Regions from separate parts of the Modestobacter sp. SYSU DS0290 genome, predicted to be linked through region 3. Evidence: predicted binding sites of a transcription regulator. Region 3 holds the regulator's gene; each other region holds the start of a gene.
What was found. The regulator LexA, encoded in region 3, represses DNA repair genes until DNA is damaged. The targets are predictions, from matches to a motif close to TCGAACANNTGTTCGA.

Region 1: ACI795_RS00400 (DUF222 domain-containing protein) is a predicted target of LexA. The motif match lies at 2,359-2,374, and genes of this name have one in related genera.
Region 2: ACI795_RS10475 (DUF222 domain-containing protein) is a predicted target of LexA. The motif match lies at 2,596-2,611, and genes of this name have one in related genera.
Region 4: ACI795_RS10160 (DUF222 domain-containing protein) is a predicted target of LexA. The motif match lies at 2,394-2,409, and genes of this name have one in related genera.

What each region holds. Positions count from the first base shown of each region.
Region 1 covers NZ_JBJHAI010000001.1:70,226-74,431, forward strand. The annotation lists gene ychF (redox-regulated ATPase YchF) at 1-397, opposite strand, end outside; gene ACI795_RS00395 (hypothetical protein) at 504-989, shown strand; gene ACI795_RS00400 (DUF222 domain-containing protein) at 1,071-2,273, opposite strand; gene ACI795_RS00405 (response regulator) at 2,474-3,118, opposite strand; gene ACI795_RS00410 (sensor histidine kinase) at 3,115-4,206, opposite strand, start outside.
Region 2 covers NZ_JBJHAI010000010.1:14,831-19,036, forward strand. The annotation lists gene treZ (malto-oligosyltrehalose trehalohydrolase) at 1-1,752, shown strand, start outside; gene ACI795_RS10470 (dihydrofolate reductase family protein) at 1,755-2,465, shown strand; gene ACI795_RS10475 (DUF222 domain-containing protein) at 2,615-4,206, shown strand, end outside.
Region 3 covers NZ_JBJHAI010000025.1:34,857-39,062, reverse strand. The annotation lists gene ACI795_RS17315 (vitamin B12-dependent ribonucleotide reductase) at 1-505, opposite strand, end outside; gene nrdR (transcriptional regulator NrdR) at 683-1,192, opposite strand; gene ACI795_RS17305 (LysM peptidoglycan-binding domain-containing protein) at 1,504-1,785, opposite strand; gene lexA (transcriptional repressor LexA) at 2,311-3,126, shown strand; gene ACI795_RS17295 (hypothetical protein) at 3,148-4,206, opposite strand, start outside; gene ACI795_RS17290 (phosphatase PAP2 family protein) at 4,187-4,206, opposite strand, start outside.
Region 4 covers NZ_JBJHAI010000009.1:93,220-97,425, forward strand. The annotation lists gene ACI795_RS10145 (bifunctional metallophosphatase/5'-nucleotidase) at 1-188, shown strand, start outside; gene ACI795_RS10150 (methionine synthase) at 172-1,230, shown strand; gene ACI795_RS10155 (hypothetical protein) at 1,891-2,271, opposite strand; gene ACI795_RS10160 (DUF222 domain-containing protein) at 2,493-3,695, shown strand; gene ligA (NAD-dependent DNA ligase LigA) at 3,931-4,206, shown strand, end outside.

The DNA.
Region 1 (4,206 bases), on a different contig from region 3:
CGAGCTCGGTGTTGATCGTCTCGATGTCGTCGGCGGGGTCGACCTTGCCCTCGACGTGCACCACGTCGGGGTCGGTGAACACCCGGATCACCTGGCAGATGGCGTCGCTCTCGCGGATGTTGGCCAGGAACTTGTTGCCCAGCCCCTGGCCCTCGCTGGCGCCACGGACGATGCCGGCGATGTCCACGAAGCTCACCGTGGCCGGGATGGTCTTCTGCGAGCCGAAGATCTCGGCCAGCTTCTCCAGGCGCGGGTCCGGGACGCCCACCACGCCGACGTTGGGCTCGATCGTCGCGAACGGGTAGTTCGCCGCGAGCACGTCGTTCTTGGTCAGGGCGTTGAACAGCGTCGACTTGCCGACGTTGGGCAGGCCGACGATGCCGATGGTGAGACTCACGGGGCAACAGCCTAGGTGCTGCACGCCAGGACGCCGCTGACGGCGGAACTGTCAGACCCCTCGCGCACACTCGTGGGCACCCGACCCACGGGCCCAGGGAGGCGCAGTGTTCGACGAACTCCGGGTGGCCGACCTCGACCTGACCGCCGTCGAGGGCGCGCTGCTGCGCGCCGCCGTCGGCGACTACGCGGCCGAGGCCGCGGTCCTCCTCCTCGCCAACGACGGCCACTGGCTGCCCCGGCTGCAGGCGGCCGGGCTGATCACCATCGCCCTGGACGGCGCCCTCGACGGCGGGCCCTGGGCCGCCGTGCTGTGGCCCGAGCTGGACGGCGCCCTGCGCACGGGGGTGCTCACCGGCACCGGCAGCCAGCGGCGCCTGCTGCGGGCCGCCGCGAGCCTCGCCGACGGCCGGTCCGTCGACCTCGGCGACCTGGCGGCCGGCCTCGACCGGAACGCCCTGACGCTGCTGCTGGCCGCGCTGTCCCACGCCGCCGGCAGCCACGAGCACCGCGCGGTCCACCACGACGCCGACGGCGTGCCGCACGAAGGGGAGCTGCTGGGGCCGGTCGTCCCGTGGGCGACCCGCGACTGAGGCAGGCCGGGCACCCGGGTCACCCCGGGCCGGGGCGAGCCAGAGCTGGGTCGCCAAGGCACGGGTGATCGAGGAACGTCGTCAGGTGAGCAGGGGCCCGATGAGGATCTCGGTGCCGTCGGGCCGCCACGTGCGCCATCGTCCGTCGGGTTGTCGCTCGATCCGGAACCCGTGATGCACCTTGGTGTGGTGCCGTTCGCACAGCAGGGCTGAGTTCTCCAGGCTGGTCTCGCCGCCGTGGATCCAGTGGATGAGGTGGTGCACGTCGCACCACCAGGTCGGCGCCCCGCACCCGGCGAACACGCAGCTCCTGTCGCGGCGCTCCACGGCCCGCCGCAGACCCGGTGTCACGACCCGGTGGTCCCGCCCTAGATCCAGCGGGGTGCCGTCGGGGCCCATCACGATCCGGGAGATGCTCCCGTCACACGCCAGGTAGCGGGCCCGGGCCGCGGAGATCGTCGCCCCGAACCCCATCTCCGCAGTGCCCGCGCCGGTGGCCGGGTCCACGAGGTCCTCGACGTCGATGCCGACGACGACGTGCGGCTTCACCGTGCGCAGCGTCGGCAGGCTGCCCGACGCCAGCTGGTTGTCGCACAGCTGCACGAGCGCGTCGGCGTTCTGCTGCGCCCGGGTCCGCCCATCACCCTTCGGGCGGTCGGCCTGCACGATCGACTCGATCGCCGCCTGCACCTTCTCCCCACCCACCGCGTCCAGGTCGAACCGGCCGGTCACCGAACCGTCGGCGTGCTTGGCGATCGACAGCCGCCTCCCCTCGGTGGGGTCCGGCTCGGGACCGTCGGGGTCCAGCGCCTCCTCGAACAGCGCGACCGCGGTCTTCAATGACTCATGCGGAGCGCCGGCGGCGATCACCGCCCAGTCCCGGTCGAAGGCGTCCAGGTCCACGCCCTGCTCGTGGGCCTGCGCGACCTCACCCGGCCCCACCTTCTCCGCGACCACGTTGACCTGCGCCGCGGTCACCGACCCCTCGGCGAAACCGGCCGTCAGAGCGGGGAGGGCCTCCAGCGCCCGACCGGCCCGCACGATCCGCGACGCCTCGACCGGGGCCAGCCGCACGTGCCCGATCAACCACGACCGCATGCTCGTCAATCCGTCGCGCTCCGCGGCCTGAGTCGTCTCCGCGTGCCGCACCGTGCGGGTCAGCTCGGCGTCCAGCCGGTTCCGCGCCGCCACCAACGCCGCCGTCCGGTCCAGCACCTGACCATCGGTCAGGCCGTGCAGCCCGGCCCCGGCCAACCCGTCGAGCACCGCGTTCAGCTGGCCCAGGCCCTCGGCCGGCAGCTCCGCGACCAGGTTCGGCGCGGGGGCATCCAGCGTCGCCGACCGGCTCACGGACACCCTCCCCACCCATTCGAACACACGTTCGAAGTCTAGCGGCTTCAAGGGGTTCCGGCCAGATGAATCCGCAGCTCAGAAGCCTGTCCACAGATCCGCGGAGGTCCTCGACGACCGGGCGTGCCGCCCGGTCAGCCGGACGACGCGCCCGGTCCCGGGAGCAGGCCGCGCTCGACCGCGACGAGCACCGCGCGGGTGCGGTCGTCGACCCCGAGTTTGGCGAACACCCGCAGCAGGTGCGTCTTCACCGTGGCCTCACCGATGAACAGCTCCCGGCCGATCTGCGCGTTGGTGAGCCCGCGCGCCACACCGCCGAGCACCTCCAGCTCCCGCGCGGTCGGCGCCTCGACCGCCGGCGCCCGCATCCGGGAGACCAGCCGGGCCGCCACTGGCGGAGCCAGCACCGTCTCCCCGCGGGCCGCCGCCCGCACCGCATCGGCCAGCTGCGGCAGCGGGGTGTCCTTGAGCAGGTAGCCGGCCGCGCCCGCCTCCACCGCGCGGACGATGTCGGCGTCGGTGTCGTAGGTGGTCAGCACGAGCACGCGGACGTCCGGGTGCGCGGTGACGATCCGGCCGGTCGCCGTCACGCCGTCCATCCGCGGCATCCGCAGGTCCATCAGGACGACGTCCGGCGCCTGCTCGGCCACCGCGGCCAGCGCCGCCAGCCCGTCACCGGCCTCGCCGACCACCTCGAGATCCGGCTGCGCGGCCAGCCATCCGACCAACCCACCCCGCACCACCGGGTGGTCGTCGACCACCAGCACCCGGGTGGTCACGGCGCCGGCACCCGGACGGTCACGCGGGTGCCCTCCCCCGGTGCGGAGACGACGTCGACCGCGCCCCCCACCTCCGCCGCCCGGTCGCGCAGCCCGGCCAGGCCCACGCCGGGCGCCGTGGCCGGGTCGAACCCCACCCCGTCGTCCGCTACGTGCACGGACACCTGCGCCGACTCCCCGGTCCCCACCCGGCTGACCTGCAGCACCACCGAGCTCGCCGCCGCGTGCCGGCGCACGTTCGCCAGCGCCTCCTGGGCGCCGCGCAGCAGCACGATCTCCTCGGCCCGGGTCAGCGCACCGGCCTCGTCCAGCGCCGCGAGGTCGACGCGGGTGGCGATCCCGGTCTCCCGGCCGAACCGCTCCGCCAGCCGCTGCAGCGCCTCCACCAGGGTGGCCGAGTCCAGCCCGGCCGGGGCGAACGCCGCCACCATCGCCCGGGCCTCGGCGAGGTTGTCCCGGGCCACCTCCTCGATCAGCGCCAGCCGTTCGGCCGCGGCCGCCGGGGCGATGGGCAGCTGGGCCGCGGCGGTCTGGGCCAGCACCACGATGCTCGTGTAGCCCTGCGCGAGGGTGTCGTGCACCTCGCGGGCCCATCGCTCCCGCTCGGCGGCGATCCCCTGCTGGTGGTGGGCGTCGGCGAGCTCCCCGCGGGTGGCCTCCAGCTCGGCGATCAGCCGGGCCCGCTCCCGGCTCTGCTGCAGCACGCGGCTCACCCACACGCCCAGCGCCAGGCTGAACAGCAGCCCGATGCCCGAGTCGAGCACCTCCGACAGCGGCTCGGCCCCGCGGGTCCAGGCAGTCGCCGGGCCCACCGCACTCGCCAGCGCGAGCAGCACCGTCCACACCGTGCCAGGACGGGGCGACTCGACGAGGAACCAGATCTGCGGATAGGCCAGGAAGAGCAGGAAGAGCAGTTGGGGCGCCTGCCAGCCCAGCACGCCGAAGACGGCGACGAGCACGGTCAGGTAGCCGACCGCGCGGGCCGGGCGCTCCTCGGCGAGTGCCGGCGCACCCAGGAACAGGTAGGCCACCGACAGGACGCCGAGCGCCGTCAGGGCCCAGCCCGTCGAGCCCTCGACCCGGCCGAC
Region 2 (4,206 bases), on a different contig from region 3:
TCCGAGCCCGTCGAGTTCTCCGTCTGGGCCCCGCTGCCCGAGCGGGTGCGCCTGCAGGTCGACGGCCAGGTGCACGACATGCAGCGCGACGACGAGGGCTGGTGGCGCGCCACCGTGCCCGCGGAGCCCGAGAGCGACTACGGGTTCCTGCTGGACGACACCGAGACGCCCCGTCCGGACCCGCGCTCCCGCCGGCAGCCCGACGGGGTGCACGGGCTCTCCCGCCGCTTCGACCCCGCCACGTACTCCTGGGGCGACGCCGCGTGGACCGGCCGGCCGCTCGCCGGGGGCGTCGTCTACGAGATGCACGTCGGCACGTTCACCCCCGAGGGCACGCTGGACGCCGCCATCGACCGGCTCGGCCACCTGGTCGACCTCGGCGTCGACTTCGTCGAGGCGCTCCCGGTGAACGCCTTCAACGGCACGCACAACTGGGGTTACGACGGCGTCGCCTGGTACGCCGTGCAGGAGACCTACGGCGGTCCGGCCGCCTACCAGCGGTTCGTCGACGCCTGCCACCAGCGCGGGCTCGGCGTCATCCAGGACGTCGTCTACAACCACCTCGGCCCGTCGGGGAACTACCTGCCGGAGTTCTTCCCGATCTTCGCCGAGGGGGGCGCGAACACCTGGGGCAACTCGATCAACCTGTCCGGCCCCGACTCCGACGAGGTGCGCCGGTACATCCTGGACAACGTGCAGATGTGGCTGCGCGACATGCACGTCGACGGGCTGCGGCTGGACGCCGTGCACGCGCTGGTCGACGAGCGCGCCACGCACGTGCTCGAGGAGATGGCGATCGAGACCGAGAAGCTGTCGGTCGCGCTGGGCCGCCCGCTCACGCTGATCGCCGAGAGCGACCTCAACGACCCCCGGCTGGTGACCCCGCGGGTGGCCGGCGGCACGGGCATCGACGCGCAGTGGAGCGACGACTTCCACCACTCGCTGCACACCCAGCTGACCGGTGAGGCGCAGGGCTACTACGCCGACTTCGCCGACGCCGGCCTCGAGGGTCTGGCCCGCGTGCTCACCGGCGCCTACTTCCACGCCGGCGACTGGTCGAGCTTCCGCCGTCGGCACCACGGCCGGCCGGTCGACACCACCCGGCTGCCGGGCTGGAAGTTCCTCGGCTACCTGCAGGACCACGACCAGATCGGCAACCGCGCCGTCGGCGACCGGATCTCCGCCTCCCTCTCCCCCGGCCTGCTCGCCGTCGGCGCCACCCTGGTGCTGACCAGCCCGTTCACCCCGATGCTCTTCATGGGCGAGGAGTGGGGCGCCTCGACCCCGTGGCAGTTCTTCACCAGCCACCCGGAGCCGGAGCTCGGCAAGGCCACCGCCGAGGGCCGGATCGGTGAGTTCGCCGCGCACGGCTGGGACGCCGCCGTCGTCCCCGACCCGCAGGACCCGGAGACCTTCACCCGCTCCAAGCTGGACTGGTCCGAGCTCGAGCGCGAGCCGCACGCCCGGCTGCTCGCCCTGCACAAGACCCTGCTGGCGCTGCGCAAGCAGCACCCCGAGCTGCTCGACCCCGACCTGTCCGCGACCGGCGTCACCTGGGACGACGAGGAGCGCTGGCTGGTCGTCGAGCGCGGCTCGCTGCGCGTGGTGGCCAACCTGTCGGGCGAGGAGCGGCGGGTCGAGCTCGACGCCCCGGCCGGCGAGGTGCTGTTCACCACCGGCGACGCCCCCCGGTTGGACGGGGAGACGGTGACCGTGCCCGCCGAGAGCGCGGCCGTGGTCAGCACCCGCTGACGGTGCGCGAGCTCCCCCGCGACCCCGCCGGCCTGGCCGACGCCTACCGTGTCGCGCCGGGCCGGCACCTGCGCATCGACTTCATCGCCTCGCTGGACGGCGCGATCAGCGTCGACGGGCGCAGCGGGCCGCTGGGCTCCGACGGCGACCGCCGGGTGTTCCGCACGCTGCGGGCGCTGGCGGACGCCGTGCTCGTCGGGGCCGGGACGGCGGCGGCCGAGGGGTACCGCCCGGTGCTGCCCGACTCCGCCGTCGGCCGGCTGCGCACCACGCTGGGACGCGAGGCGGTGATGCCGGTGGTGGTCGTGTCACGGCGGGCGTCGCTCCGCCCGGACGACCAGCTGGTGACCGACGCCGTGGCGCCCACGGTGCTGGTCACCTGCGCCGCGGCCGACCCCGCGCGCCGGGTCGCGCTCGCCGGCGCCGGGGTGGACGTGCTGGTCTGCGGCGACGACGACGTCGACCTGCCCGCGGCGCTGGACGCCCTGGCCGAGCGAGGGCTGGTGCAGCTGGTCTGCGAGGGCGGCCCGGCGCTGGTGCAGGCCGCGCTGACCGCCGGGGCGGTCGACGAGCTGGACCTGTCGATCTCCCCGCTGCTGGTCGGCGGCGGGCCCGGGCTGGTGCCGCACGCGCTGCCGGGGACCGTGCGCGCCGAGCTGCTCCAGGCGCTCACCGAGGAGGGCGTCCTCTTCACCCGCTACGCGCTGCGCTGATCTCGCGACCAGCCGCCGCAGGTGGCGCGACCCTGCGTCCGCCGAGCCCCATCCTGGTGCGGATCAACGGTCGGACGGACGGAACCACGGTGCGACCACCGCTTGACCGACCTGCCGGAACTGTCGTACCTCGAACGTATGTTCGAGTCATGTCGCGGAGGCGTGGTTCGAGCGTGGTCGAGGGGCTGGTGGTGGACTGGACTCTCGAGCACCCCGTCGAGCCCTCCCGGCTGCCCGCTGCCTGGCTGACCGACGAGGGGCTGGCCGAGGAGCTGCAGCGGGTGCAGCGGCGCCGCGCGCAGGACACCGCGCACGAGGCGGAGCTGATCCTGGCCTTGGCCGCTGATCGTCCCGGGTCGGCGGATCCGGCACCGGACCACCCGGGTGCCCGCCGGGCAGGTTGGACGGCGCAGCCGGGCGAGGGTGAGATCAGCGAGTTCTTCACCGCCGAGCTGGCCACGGTGCTCAACGTGGGGCGGGGGACGGCGGCGATCCGGCTCACCCGGGCGCTGGTGTGGCGGGACAAGCTCCCGGCCACCTTCGCCGCGCTGCGGGCCGGGGAGCTGGACGAGCGGCGGGCGCAGCAGCTGGCCGACGCGCTGAAGTCCACTCCCGCCGAGGTGGCGGGGCGGGTAGAGGAGGCGCTGCTCCAAGAGGCGGCCGACTTGTCGGTGTCGGCGGTGAAGAAGCGTGCCACCGAACTCGTGCTGCAACTGGACGCCGACGCCGCGGGAGAGGCGCGGGCCGGGGCGGAGAAGACCGCTGACGTGCACGTGTACCCGTCTGCCTCGGATGGGCGGGCGGTGCTGGCGGTGGACCTGCCCGCCGATCAGGCCGCCCAGGCCCACGACCTGCTCGACCAGCTGGCCCGGATGCTCAAGGCCGACGGGGACCCCCGGCCCATCGGTCAGCTGCGCACCCTCGTGGCCGCGGCGCTGATCCTCCGCCCCGCCGACAACGGCCTGCCGCTGCTCACCGCGAACCTGACGGTCACCGCGGCGCTGGAGGCCCTGGAAGGCGGGGTCACCCCGGGTGAGGTGAACGGGCTGCCGATCACCGCCGCCCACCTGCGCGACCTCCTGGCCCGGGTCGGCGCCCTCGGCCTCACCGCACCCGACGGCGGCACGCTCAGCTACGCGATCACCGGCCTCGACGGCGAACTGCTCGCCACCGTGACGCCGGCCGAACTCGCCCGGCTCGCGAAGCGCGGCTGCCCCGACCACCGCGACACCGCAGGCGACAACTGCACCGGCGGGCGCGGCGGCGCCGAACGGGATGGCGACGGCGCCGACTCAGGGCGCGATGGCGACACCGGGCCCGACAGCGACGACGGCGCACCCTGCGACTGCCCGGTGCTCGGGCCGCCGCCACCCACCGAGCGGTACGAGCCCACCGAGCGGCAGCACGCCTTCGTCACCACTCGCGACCGACGCTGCCGGTTCCCCAACTGCGGCCAACGCGTCGGCTGGGCCGACCTCGACCACGTCATCCCCCACGCCTGCGGCGGCGCCACCGACTGCACCAACCTCTGCTGCCTGTGCCGCAGCCACCACCGGCTCAAGACCTTCGCCCCCGGCTGGCGATTCGCCATGGCCCCCGACGGCACCCTCACCGTCACCACCCCGAGCGGGGTCACCCGCACCACCCGACCACCCGGCCTCCGACCAAGGGAACCCGAGTCACCCGGCGCGCGACCACCCGATTCGGCCCCCGTGCAGGGTCCCGACGCGAGCTCGCCAGT
Region 3 (4,206 bases):
CGACCGCGAGGATGAAGCAGGCGCTGACCTGCTGCGGCGAGGCGGTGCCGACGTTGAACCACACGGGCGAGTTGAAGCTGAACACCTGGTGCAGCAGCATCCAGGTGAGCTCGTGCTCGAAGATCTCGGCGTCGCCCTCGGAGGCGAAGTAGTCGTGCTCGCGACCGGCCGCACCGTAGGTGAGCACGACCCGGTCGATCAGCTGGCGGAGGCTGGTCTCGCGCTGCGGGCTGCCGACCGCACCACGGAAGTACTTCGTGGTGACGATGTTGGTGGCGTTGATGCTCCACTCGGCCGGGAACTCGACGCCCCGCTGCTCGAAGTTGATCGAGCCGTCGCGCCAGTTGGTCATGACGACGTCGCGGCGCTCCCAGACGACCTCGTCGTAGGGGTGCACACCGGCGGTGGTGAAGACGCGCTTGACCTTCAGGCCCTTCCCCCGGGTGGGCGCCTTCGGGCTGCGGCGGTTCCGGGTGGTGGCGAGGCGGTCGGCTGTCTCGGTCATCGTGCGAGGGCTCCCTGGGTGTACATGCTCTGGCGTCGAGCTGAGCGGCGGTGCTGGCGGAGCGGCTGGGGAAGCCGGCGGGTGCCGGAGCCGGGTGGTGCGGTGCGGTCTCCTCGTCGAGACCTGTGTAGTCGGGGGGTGTGACGGTTTCGGTGGGCCGGCGGCGGGACCCGGTCCTCAGGACCCGGCGGGCGCACCCGGCGGTCCGCCGCCCGCGGTGGCCGCCCCGCCGGCGCGGGCGTTCACCGCGGCGCGCAGCTCGGCGATCTCCTTCTCGAAGTCCGCGGCGGAGCTGAAGCTGCGGTAGACGCTGGCGAACCGGAGGTAGGCGACCTCGTCCAGGTCGCGCAGCGGGCCCAGGATCGCCAGGCCCACCTCGTGGCTGGGGATCTCGGCGCACCCGGTCGCCCGGACGGCGTCCTCGACCTGCTGCGCCAGCAGCGCCAGCTGGTGCTCGTCGACCGGACGCCCCTGGCAGGCGCGGCGCACACCGGCCACCACCTTGGCCCGGGTGAACGGCTCGCTCACGCCGCTGCGCTTCACCACGGCGAGCACGGCCTCCTCGACGGTGGTGAACCGCCGTCCGCAACCGGGGCACGAACGGCGCCGACGGGTGGTCGCACCCTCGTCGGTCTCGCGCGAGTCGATGACGCGGCTGTCGGGGTTGTGGCAGAAGGGGCAGCGCACTGCGGGTCCACCTCCTCCCGAGGTGTCGCGGCCGGGTTCCCTGCGGTGCTGTGACACCGTGGACCACCCGGCCCGTGGACCGTTCCTGTGGACTGCTCCGGGGACATCCGGTGGATGGGCCGGGGAGAACGTGTGGAACGGCTGTGGACGACTTACATCCGTGTAAGCACTAGATGTTGTGGTGGAACCGTACGGCCACCCCTACAGGTGTGCAAGCCCTGCTGCGCGTGTCGTGTTCCGCAGCCGCCCCGCCCGCCGCTCCCACCCTCACCAGTCACAGCACCGGCCACCCGCCTGACCCGCCAGCCCGTTCAGGGCAGCTCGATCACCTGGCCCGGGTGGAGGACGACGTCGTCGAGGTCGTTGCGGTCGCGGATCGCGTCGACCACCGCCCGCCGATCCTCGTCCGGCGCCACGTCGCCGGCGATCGACCACAGCGTGTCGCCGGGCTGGACGACCACGGTGACGGCGCCGGCGAGCTGCAGCGCGGGCTCCTCGGCAGCGACGACCGCGACCGCGCCCGCGGCCACCCCCAGGCCGATCGCCACCGACACCGCCGCCACCACCCGCCGACCCCACCGGGTGAGCCGCAACGGCGGCTCCGCATGCCACCCGCCCGACGAGGGCGCCACGACGGGGCCGGCCGGATACCAGCCCCCACCCCGGACCGGCCGTGCACCCGCAGCCCCGGAGCGTGCCGCCGGCCGCCCGCTCGGCCGCACCGCCGGGCGCCGCCCGACGCGAGCCCCGGCCACCGCGGCGGAGGCACGGCCGACCCCGGGTCCCGCCGACACCAAGCGCAGCGACGGGCGAGGCGAGGTGGGCGGCACGGTGCCGGTGGTGGTGGCGGTGGACTGGGCGTGGACCATCGGTGCACTCCTCACATCGGGCGCCCGCTCGGGCACCTTCTCGAACGTCTGTTCGATTCGAACGTCTGTGCGATGTCTACCGCACCCCGCCGACAGGAGTGCTCCGACACGGCGCGTGTTCGAACACCTGTTTGAACAGCAGCGGTCGAGCCGCTACCGTGCGCAGTGAGACCACGACGGCGTCCCACCCCACCTCTCCGAGCGGGGCGCCACCGGGCAGCTGCGCGCGCAGCCGGACGAGGAGGACACATGGCGGTCGACGGCCGGACGGCGGACGAGCGCAAGGGGTCCAGCCGACGCAAGCGCACGGCTGGGCAGGCAGCGGAGCCGACCGCGGGCACCGGCGGTGCCGCGATCCGCGAGTTCCCCGACCGGGGCGAGGCCGGTGACGGACTGACGCAGCGCCAGCGCCGGGTCCTGGAGGTCATCCGCGACTCCATCGAGCGCCGCGGCTACCCACCCTCGGTCCGCGAGATCGGCGAGGCGGTCGGCCTCTCCTCCGCCTCCTCCGTGGCCCACCAGCTGTCGGTGCTGCAGCGCAAGGGCTGGCTGCGCCGCGACCCGAACCGCCCGCGTGCGCTGGACGTGCGGCTGCCCGGCGAGAACGGCGCGGCGACCGGACCCGACGCATCCGTGGAGGCGCTCGCGGCCGCCGGCGCCGCCACCGGCGTCGACGAGGCAGGGGCGCCGGCCCCCACCTACGTGCCGCTGGTCGGCCGCATCGCCGCGGGTGGCCCGGTGCTGGCTGAGCAGGCGGTCGAGGAGGTCTTCCCGCTGCCCCGCGAGCTGGTCGGCGAGGGCACGCTGTTCATGCTCAAGGTCACCGGTGACTCGATGGTCGAGGCCGCCATCTGCGACGGCGACTGGGTCGTGGTCCGCCAGCAGCCCAACGCCGAGAACGGCGAGATCGTCGCCGCGATGATCGACGGCGAGGCGACCGTCAAGACCTACAAGCGACGCGACGGCCACGTGTGGCTGATGCCGCACAACCCGGCCTACGCGCCGATCCCCGGCGACGACGCGACCGTCCTCGGCCGGGTCGTGACGGTGCTGCGCCGGGTCTGACCCCGGCCGCCGCCGGCGGGGTCACTCCCGCCGGCGGCGCAGCTTCCCGGCGATCCAGACCACGACCGTCGCGACGCCGGCCGCGATGACGCCGGCCGTCACCGGCGGCACCCCGCGGGCCGCGGTCACCAGCTCCCCCGTCGGCTCGGCACTGGGCGCGGCGTCGGTCGGCGTGGCGTCGGCGGCCGGATCACCGGGCAGGGGGACCAGGGTCACCGGAGCGGGCAGCCCCTCGCTGGTGACGAGCAGGTCGCGGTTGTTCGCCGCGAAGGTGATCGCCTCGCCCTGCGGCGACTCCGGGAGCGCGATCCTGATCGGCGAGCCGGACAGTGCCCCGGCCACGTCCGAACCGGTCAGCGGCCAGACGTAGGCGTCGGTGTAGGTCCGCAGGGCGATCCGCTGCCCGTCGGCCGACACCGCTCCCCCGGTCACCAGCAGCTGACCCGCCCGGCCCACCGGTCCGCCGGGGGTGCCGGTCAGGGAGAGGCCGAGCCCCACCACCCGGGTCATCGGAATCGTGGCCCCGTCGGCCAGGGGCGCATCGGGCCGGTACACCCCCGAGGAGCCGAGCACCTCCTTGGTGACCAGGTAGGGCGTGCCATCCGGGGCGAGCAGCAGCGCCTCCGCGTCGTGCGCCCCGTCCGGATAGGTCAGCCGGGTCAGCGTGGTGCTGCCGTCGGGCCGCAGCCCGATCAGCGCCACGGTCTCCCGGACGGCGTTGTTGTCCCCAGTGTCGGCCAGCCACAGCGTGCCGTCCGCGGCCAGGGCGAGGTCCTCGGGGTCGTAGGGGTCGACGTCCCCCGCACGCAGCTCGGCGACAGCGCAGGACGCGTCGAGGACGTACACCTCGGCCCGGTCACCGCCGTCGTTCATCGCCAGCAGCGTCTCCCCGGCGCTGGCCAGCCCGGAGATCTCGGGCAGCCGCGGGTCGGTGATGGTGCAGCGGGTGCTCGGCGCGGTCTCCTCGGCCAGCGCTGCCGAGGCCGGCAGGAGCGCGAGCACGACCGCAGCGGGCACGGCGAGCAGCGCCGGGTCCGCCAGACGGTGGCGGACGGCGCGGCTACGCGGCCGGGCGGCCCG
Region 4 (4,206 bases), on a different contig from region 3:
CGCTCCAGCCCGTGGTGGGTGGCGGCATGGACGACGGCTCCCGTGGTGGCGGCAAGGGGAGCGGCGGGTCGCTGGCCTACACCGGTGTGCCGACCGCGCAGCTGGTCGGACTCGGCGCCGCCCTGCTGGCGGCCGGTGGGCTCGTGACGGCGGCGGGCTACCGTCGGCGCCGTGGCCTCGCCGACTGAGTTCCCGGACGACAGCACGACCCCCGGCACCGACGTGCCGGGGGAGCAGGACCTGGGGCCGGCTCCCGTGTCGTGGGGGCCGGCCTCCGGCGTCGGGTCGCTGCCCGGCACCGACCCGGTCGAGGCGATGCGGGTGGTGGTCGGTGAGCTGCCGGACTTCCCGCACCTGCCCGAGCTGCCCGCGCGCGGTGCCGGGGCGGACATGATCGGCCGCTCCGCCGGCCTGCTGGTCGACCTCGCCGTCGACCTGGTCCCGGCCGGCTGGCGGCTCGTCCCGCGCCCCGGGGCCGACCAGCGCCGGGCGCAGGAGATCCTGGCCCGCGACCTCGACGCCCTCCACGAGGTCGCCGAGGGCCACGTCGGTCCGTTCAAGGTGCAGGTGGCCGGTCCCTGGACGCTGGCCGCCGGGCTGGAGCGCACGCGGGGCGACCGGGCCGTCGTCGACGCCGGTGCCCGCCGGGACCTGGCCCAGTCGCTCGCCGAGGGCGTCGCCGCCCACGTCGCCGCGGTGACCGGGCGGGTGCCCGGCGCCCGGGTCGTCGTCCAGATCGACGAGCCCTCGGTGCCGGCCGTGCTGCAGGGCGGGCTGCCCACGATCAGCGGTTTCGGCAAGCTGCCCGCGGTCGAGGCGCAGGTGGTGGAGGAGGAGCTCGCCGACCTGGTGGGCGCGATCGCGGCACCGGTGGTCGTGCACTGCTGCGCCAACCGGGCCCCGCTGGAGCTCTTCCGCGCCGCCGGGGCCGCCGCCGTCTCCTTCGACCTCGGGATGGTCCAGGACCTCGACGACCTCGGCACCGCGGTCGAGGCCGGCACCCACCTGCTGGTCGGTGTCGTGCCGGGGACGGACGCGGCGCTGGGCGCGCCGAAGGTGACCGCCAGCCGGGTCCAGTCGTGGTGGCGGGAACTGGGCTTCCCGGTCGAGCACCTGCACGAGGCGGTCACCCTGACACCCGCCTGCGGCCTGGCCGGGGCGAGCCCGGCCTACGCCCGGGCGGCGATGCAGCACGTGCGCGAGGCGGCGAAGTTCCTCCTGCCCGACTGAGCGGTCTCCTCCCCTACGGTGAGTGAGTCTTATCCCCGTCCGAACTGCTGCCTACCGTCGTAGGTGATGCCACGCCCGCCTGACCCAACGCTCCCGAACTGCCCGACCCATTCCGGGTCGTCCGTTCGCAAGCAGGGCACCTATGGGAACCCGCCCCGGCCGCGACTGCGGTGCTTCTACGAGGCCGCGGACGGAACGATCCACAAGCACGGGCTGAGGCCGCCGCCGAAGCCGGCCGGCGTCTGGGGACGAGTTGCCGGCAGCAAGTACGGCATCGAGGAAGTCGCCACGGCGCTCGTCGATCTCGCGCGCGGGGCCACCTACACGGAAGCGGCTCGACTGGCTTGAGGGCCGCCCCGTCGGCCACGCCAGTCGTACACCCGTGCGCGAACACCAGGCGGATCCTCGGACCAATCGTCGGTGACGACGTACACATGGTGCGAGCCATCAGCCATCACGACCTCGAACTCCGTGGGTGGAGAGTCGCCGAGAACGCTGCCGTCAAGTGGCCCACCGCGCGCAACAGCCCTGGGGATGAACGCCGGGCCGATGGTCACCCGGCCACGGTAGGCGACGAAGCGGGTGGCGGGGAGACACTTCACTCCGTAGTCGCCGTCCGAGCGCTCCGCGTAGAACCCGCTCGTCCATAAGGGGGCGGTCTCAGCCGAGACCGCCGACGGGAGACACGGGGACGTCGTCGCGCGGGCAGGTCCACGCTGCCTCGCCGTCCCGGAGTGCGGGGGCGAGCGGGTGCGTGGCCGGGTGCCGCGGGCAGGGTGGCCAGTTCGTGGGTCGGGAACCCCACAGGGCCTCGATGGCCCACTCCTGCACGGAGTCGGCCGCCTTGACCACCTGCTCCGCGTAGGGCTGACCGAGGGTGACGGCGACACCCTGGCCGCTCCCGTCGGCGCTCCACAGCATCGCGCCGGCCCGGCCGGGGTCCCCCGTCCAGTCGCTCGCCTCGATGCGCGGCAGGGGAACGCCGGTCGCGACCAGGTCGGCGAGCACGGGGGCCAGCGCCCGGGTCAACTGCTGGTCCATGGGTCCATGGTGGCCCACTGGTGAACGGTTCGCCCGGCTGTCGTCAAGGTCCTCGTCGCATCTGTGGACGGGCCTTTGACCTGGACATTCGACTGGTCGACGTTGTCGGTCGCCGGTAGACTTCGAACGCACGTTCGAATTGGTGGGAGGTGTCCGTGAGCCGGTCGGCGACGCTGGACGCCGTTGCGCCGAATGTGGTCGCGGAGCTGCCGGCCGAGGGCCTGAGTGAGCTGGATGCGGCGCTGGCTGCGTTGGCCGGGGAGGGGCTGCACGGGCTGTCCGACGGTCAGGTGTTGGACCGGACGGCGGTGCTGGTGGCGGTGCGGAACCGGTTGGACGCGGAGCTGACCCGCACGGTGCGGCACGCGGAGAGCACGCAGGCGTGCGAGCGGGATGCGCTGAAGAGCATGCGGTCGTGGTTGATCGGGCACGCCCGGCTGGCGCCGGTCGAGGCGTCGCGGATCCTCCGGGCCGGGCGTGCCCTGGAGTCCTTCCCGGCGCTGGCGGCGGGGTTCGCCGTGGGTTCGGTGTCCGCCGCGCAGGTGAACGTGGTGGCGGAGAAGGTCGGCCCCGGTGAGGTGGCACAGGCCCAGGAGCAGGGCATCGACCTCGCGGAGTTCGATCGAACCTGGGCGGTGATCGCCGCCGGTGCGCCGCATGAGTCGTTGAAGACCGCGGTCGCGCTGTTCGAGGCCGCGCTGGACCCCGACGGTCCCGAGCCGGACCCCACCGAGGGGAGGCGGCTGTCGATCGCCAAGCACGCCGACGGCAGCATCACCGGCCGTTTCGACCTGGACGCGGTCGGGGGTGAGAAGGTGCAGGCGGCGATCGAGTCGATCGTGCAGGCCGACCGCCCGAAGGGTGACACCCGCACCCGCGCCCAGCAGCAGGCCGACGCGTTCGTTCAGCTGTGCGACAACCAGCTGGCGAGCGGCAACCTGCCGACGCTGCGCACGGTGAAGCCGCATGTCGTGGTCGGGATCGACGTCGAGGACCTTGTGGACCCGGCCACCGGCGCGGGCGCTGCGGAGATGGGGTTCGGGGCCATGATCTCCGCGGCACGCGCCCGCTACCTGGCCTGCGACGGGAGCATCTCCCGGATCGTGATGGGCCCCGACGGCACTCCGCTGGACCTCGGGCGGGACCACCGGGTGGTCACCCCCGGACTGCGTAAGGCCGTCGAACGGCGCGACAAGTCCTGCGTCTTCGCCGGGTGCGGCGCCCCGACCTGGTGGTGCGACGTGCACCACGTCATCCACTGGCTGCACGGCGGCGAGACCAGCCTGGCCAACTCGGCGCTGTTGTGCGAACGGCATCACACCAAGGTGCATCACGGGTTCCGGGTCGAGCGACAACCCGACGGGCGATGGCGCACCTTTCGCCCCGACGGCACCGAGATCTTCATCGGACCACTGCTCACCTGATGCGATGGTCCGCTGCCCGCTGCCCGCTGCCCGCTGCCCGCTGCCCGCTGCCCGCTGCCCGCTGCCCGCTGCCCGCTGCCCGCTGCCCGCTGCCGTGACCGGGGGCGTTCGGAGGCGCCGGCAGGCCACCACGGGTGACCGGGGCGCACCCCTGCGGATCGACCGGGGCGCACCCCGCGGATGACGCGGTGGCGACCGCCGTCTCCCGTCGGACCCGCCGGTTACGGTTTCCCGCGTGAGCACCGAGGTAGGGGTGGAGCAGGACGTGGTGGGCGGGCCCGACCAGCCCGTGGTCGAGGCGGCCGTCGACCGGGCGGACCTCACCGAGGTCCCCGACGACGCACGCACCCGGCACCGCGACCTGTCCGAGGAGCTCGACCGGTACGCCTTCGCCTACTACGTGCAGGACGCGCCGCTGGTCAGCGACGGCCAGTACGACGAGCGCCTGGGCGAGCTGAAGGCGATCGAGGCGGCCCACCCGGCGCTGGTCACCCCCGACTCGCCGAGCCAG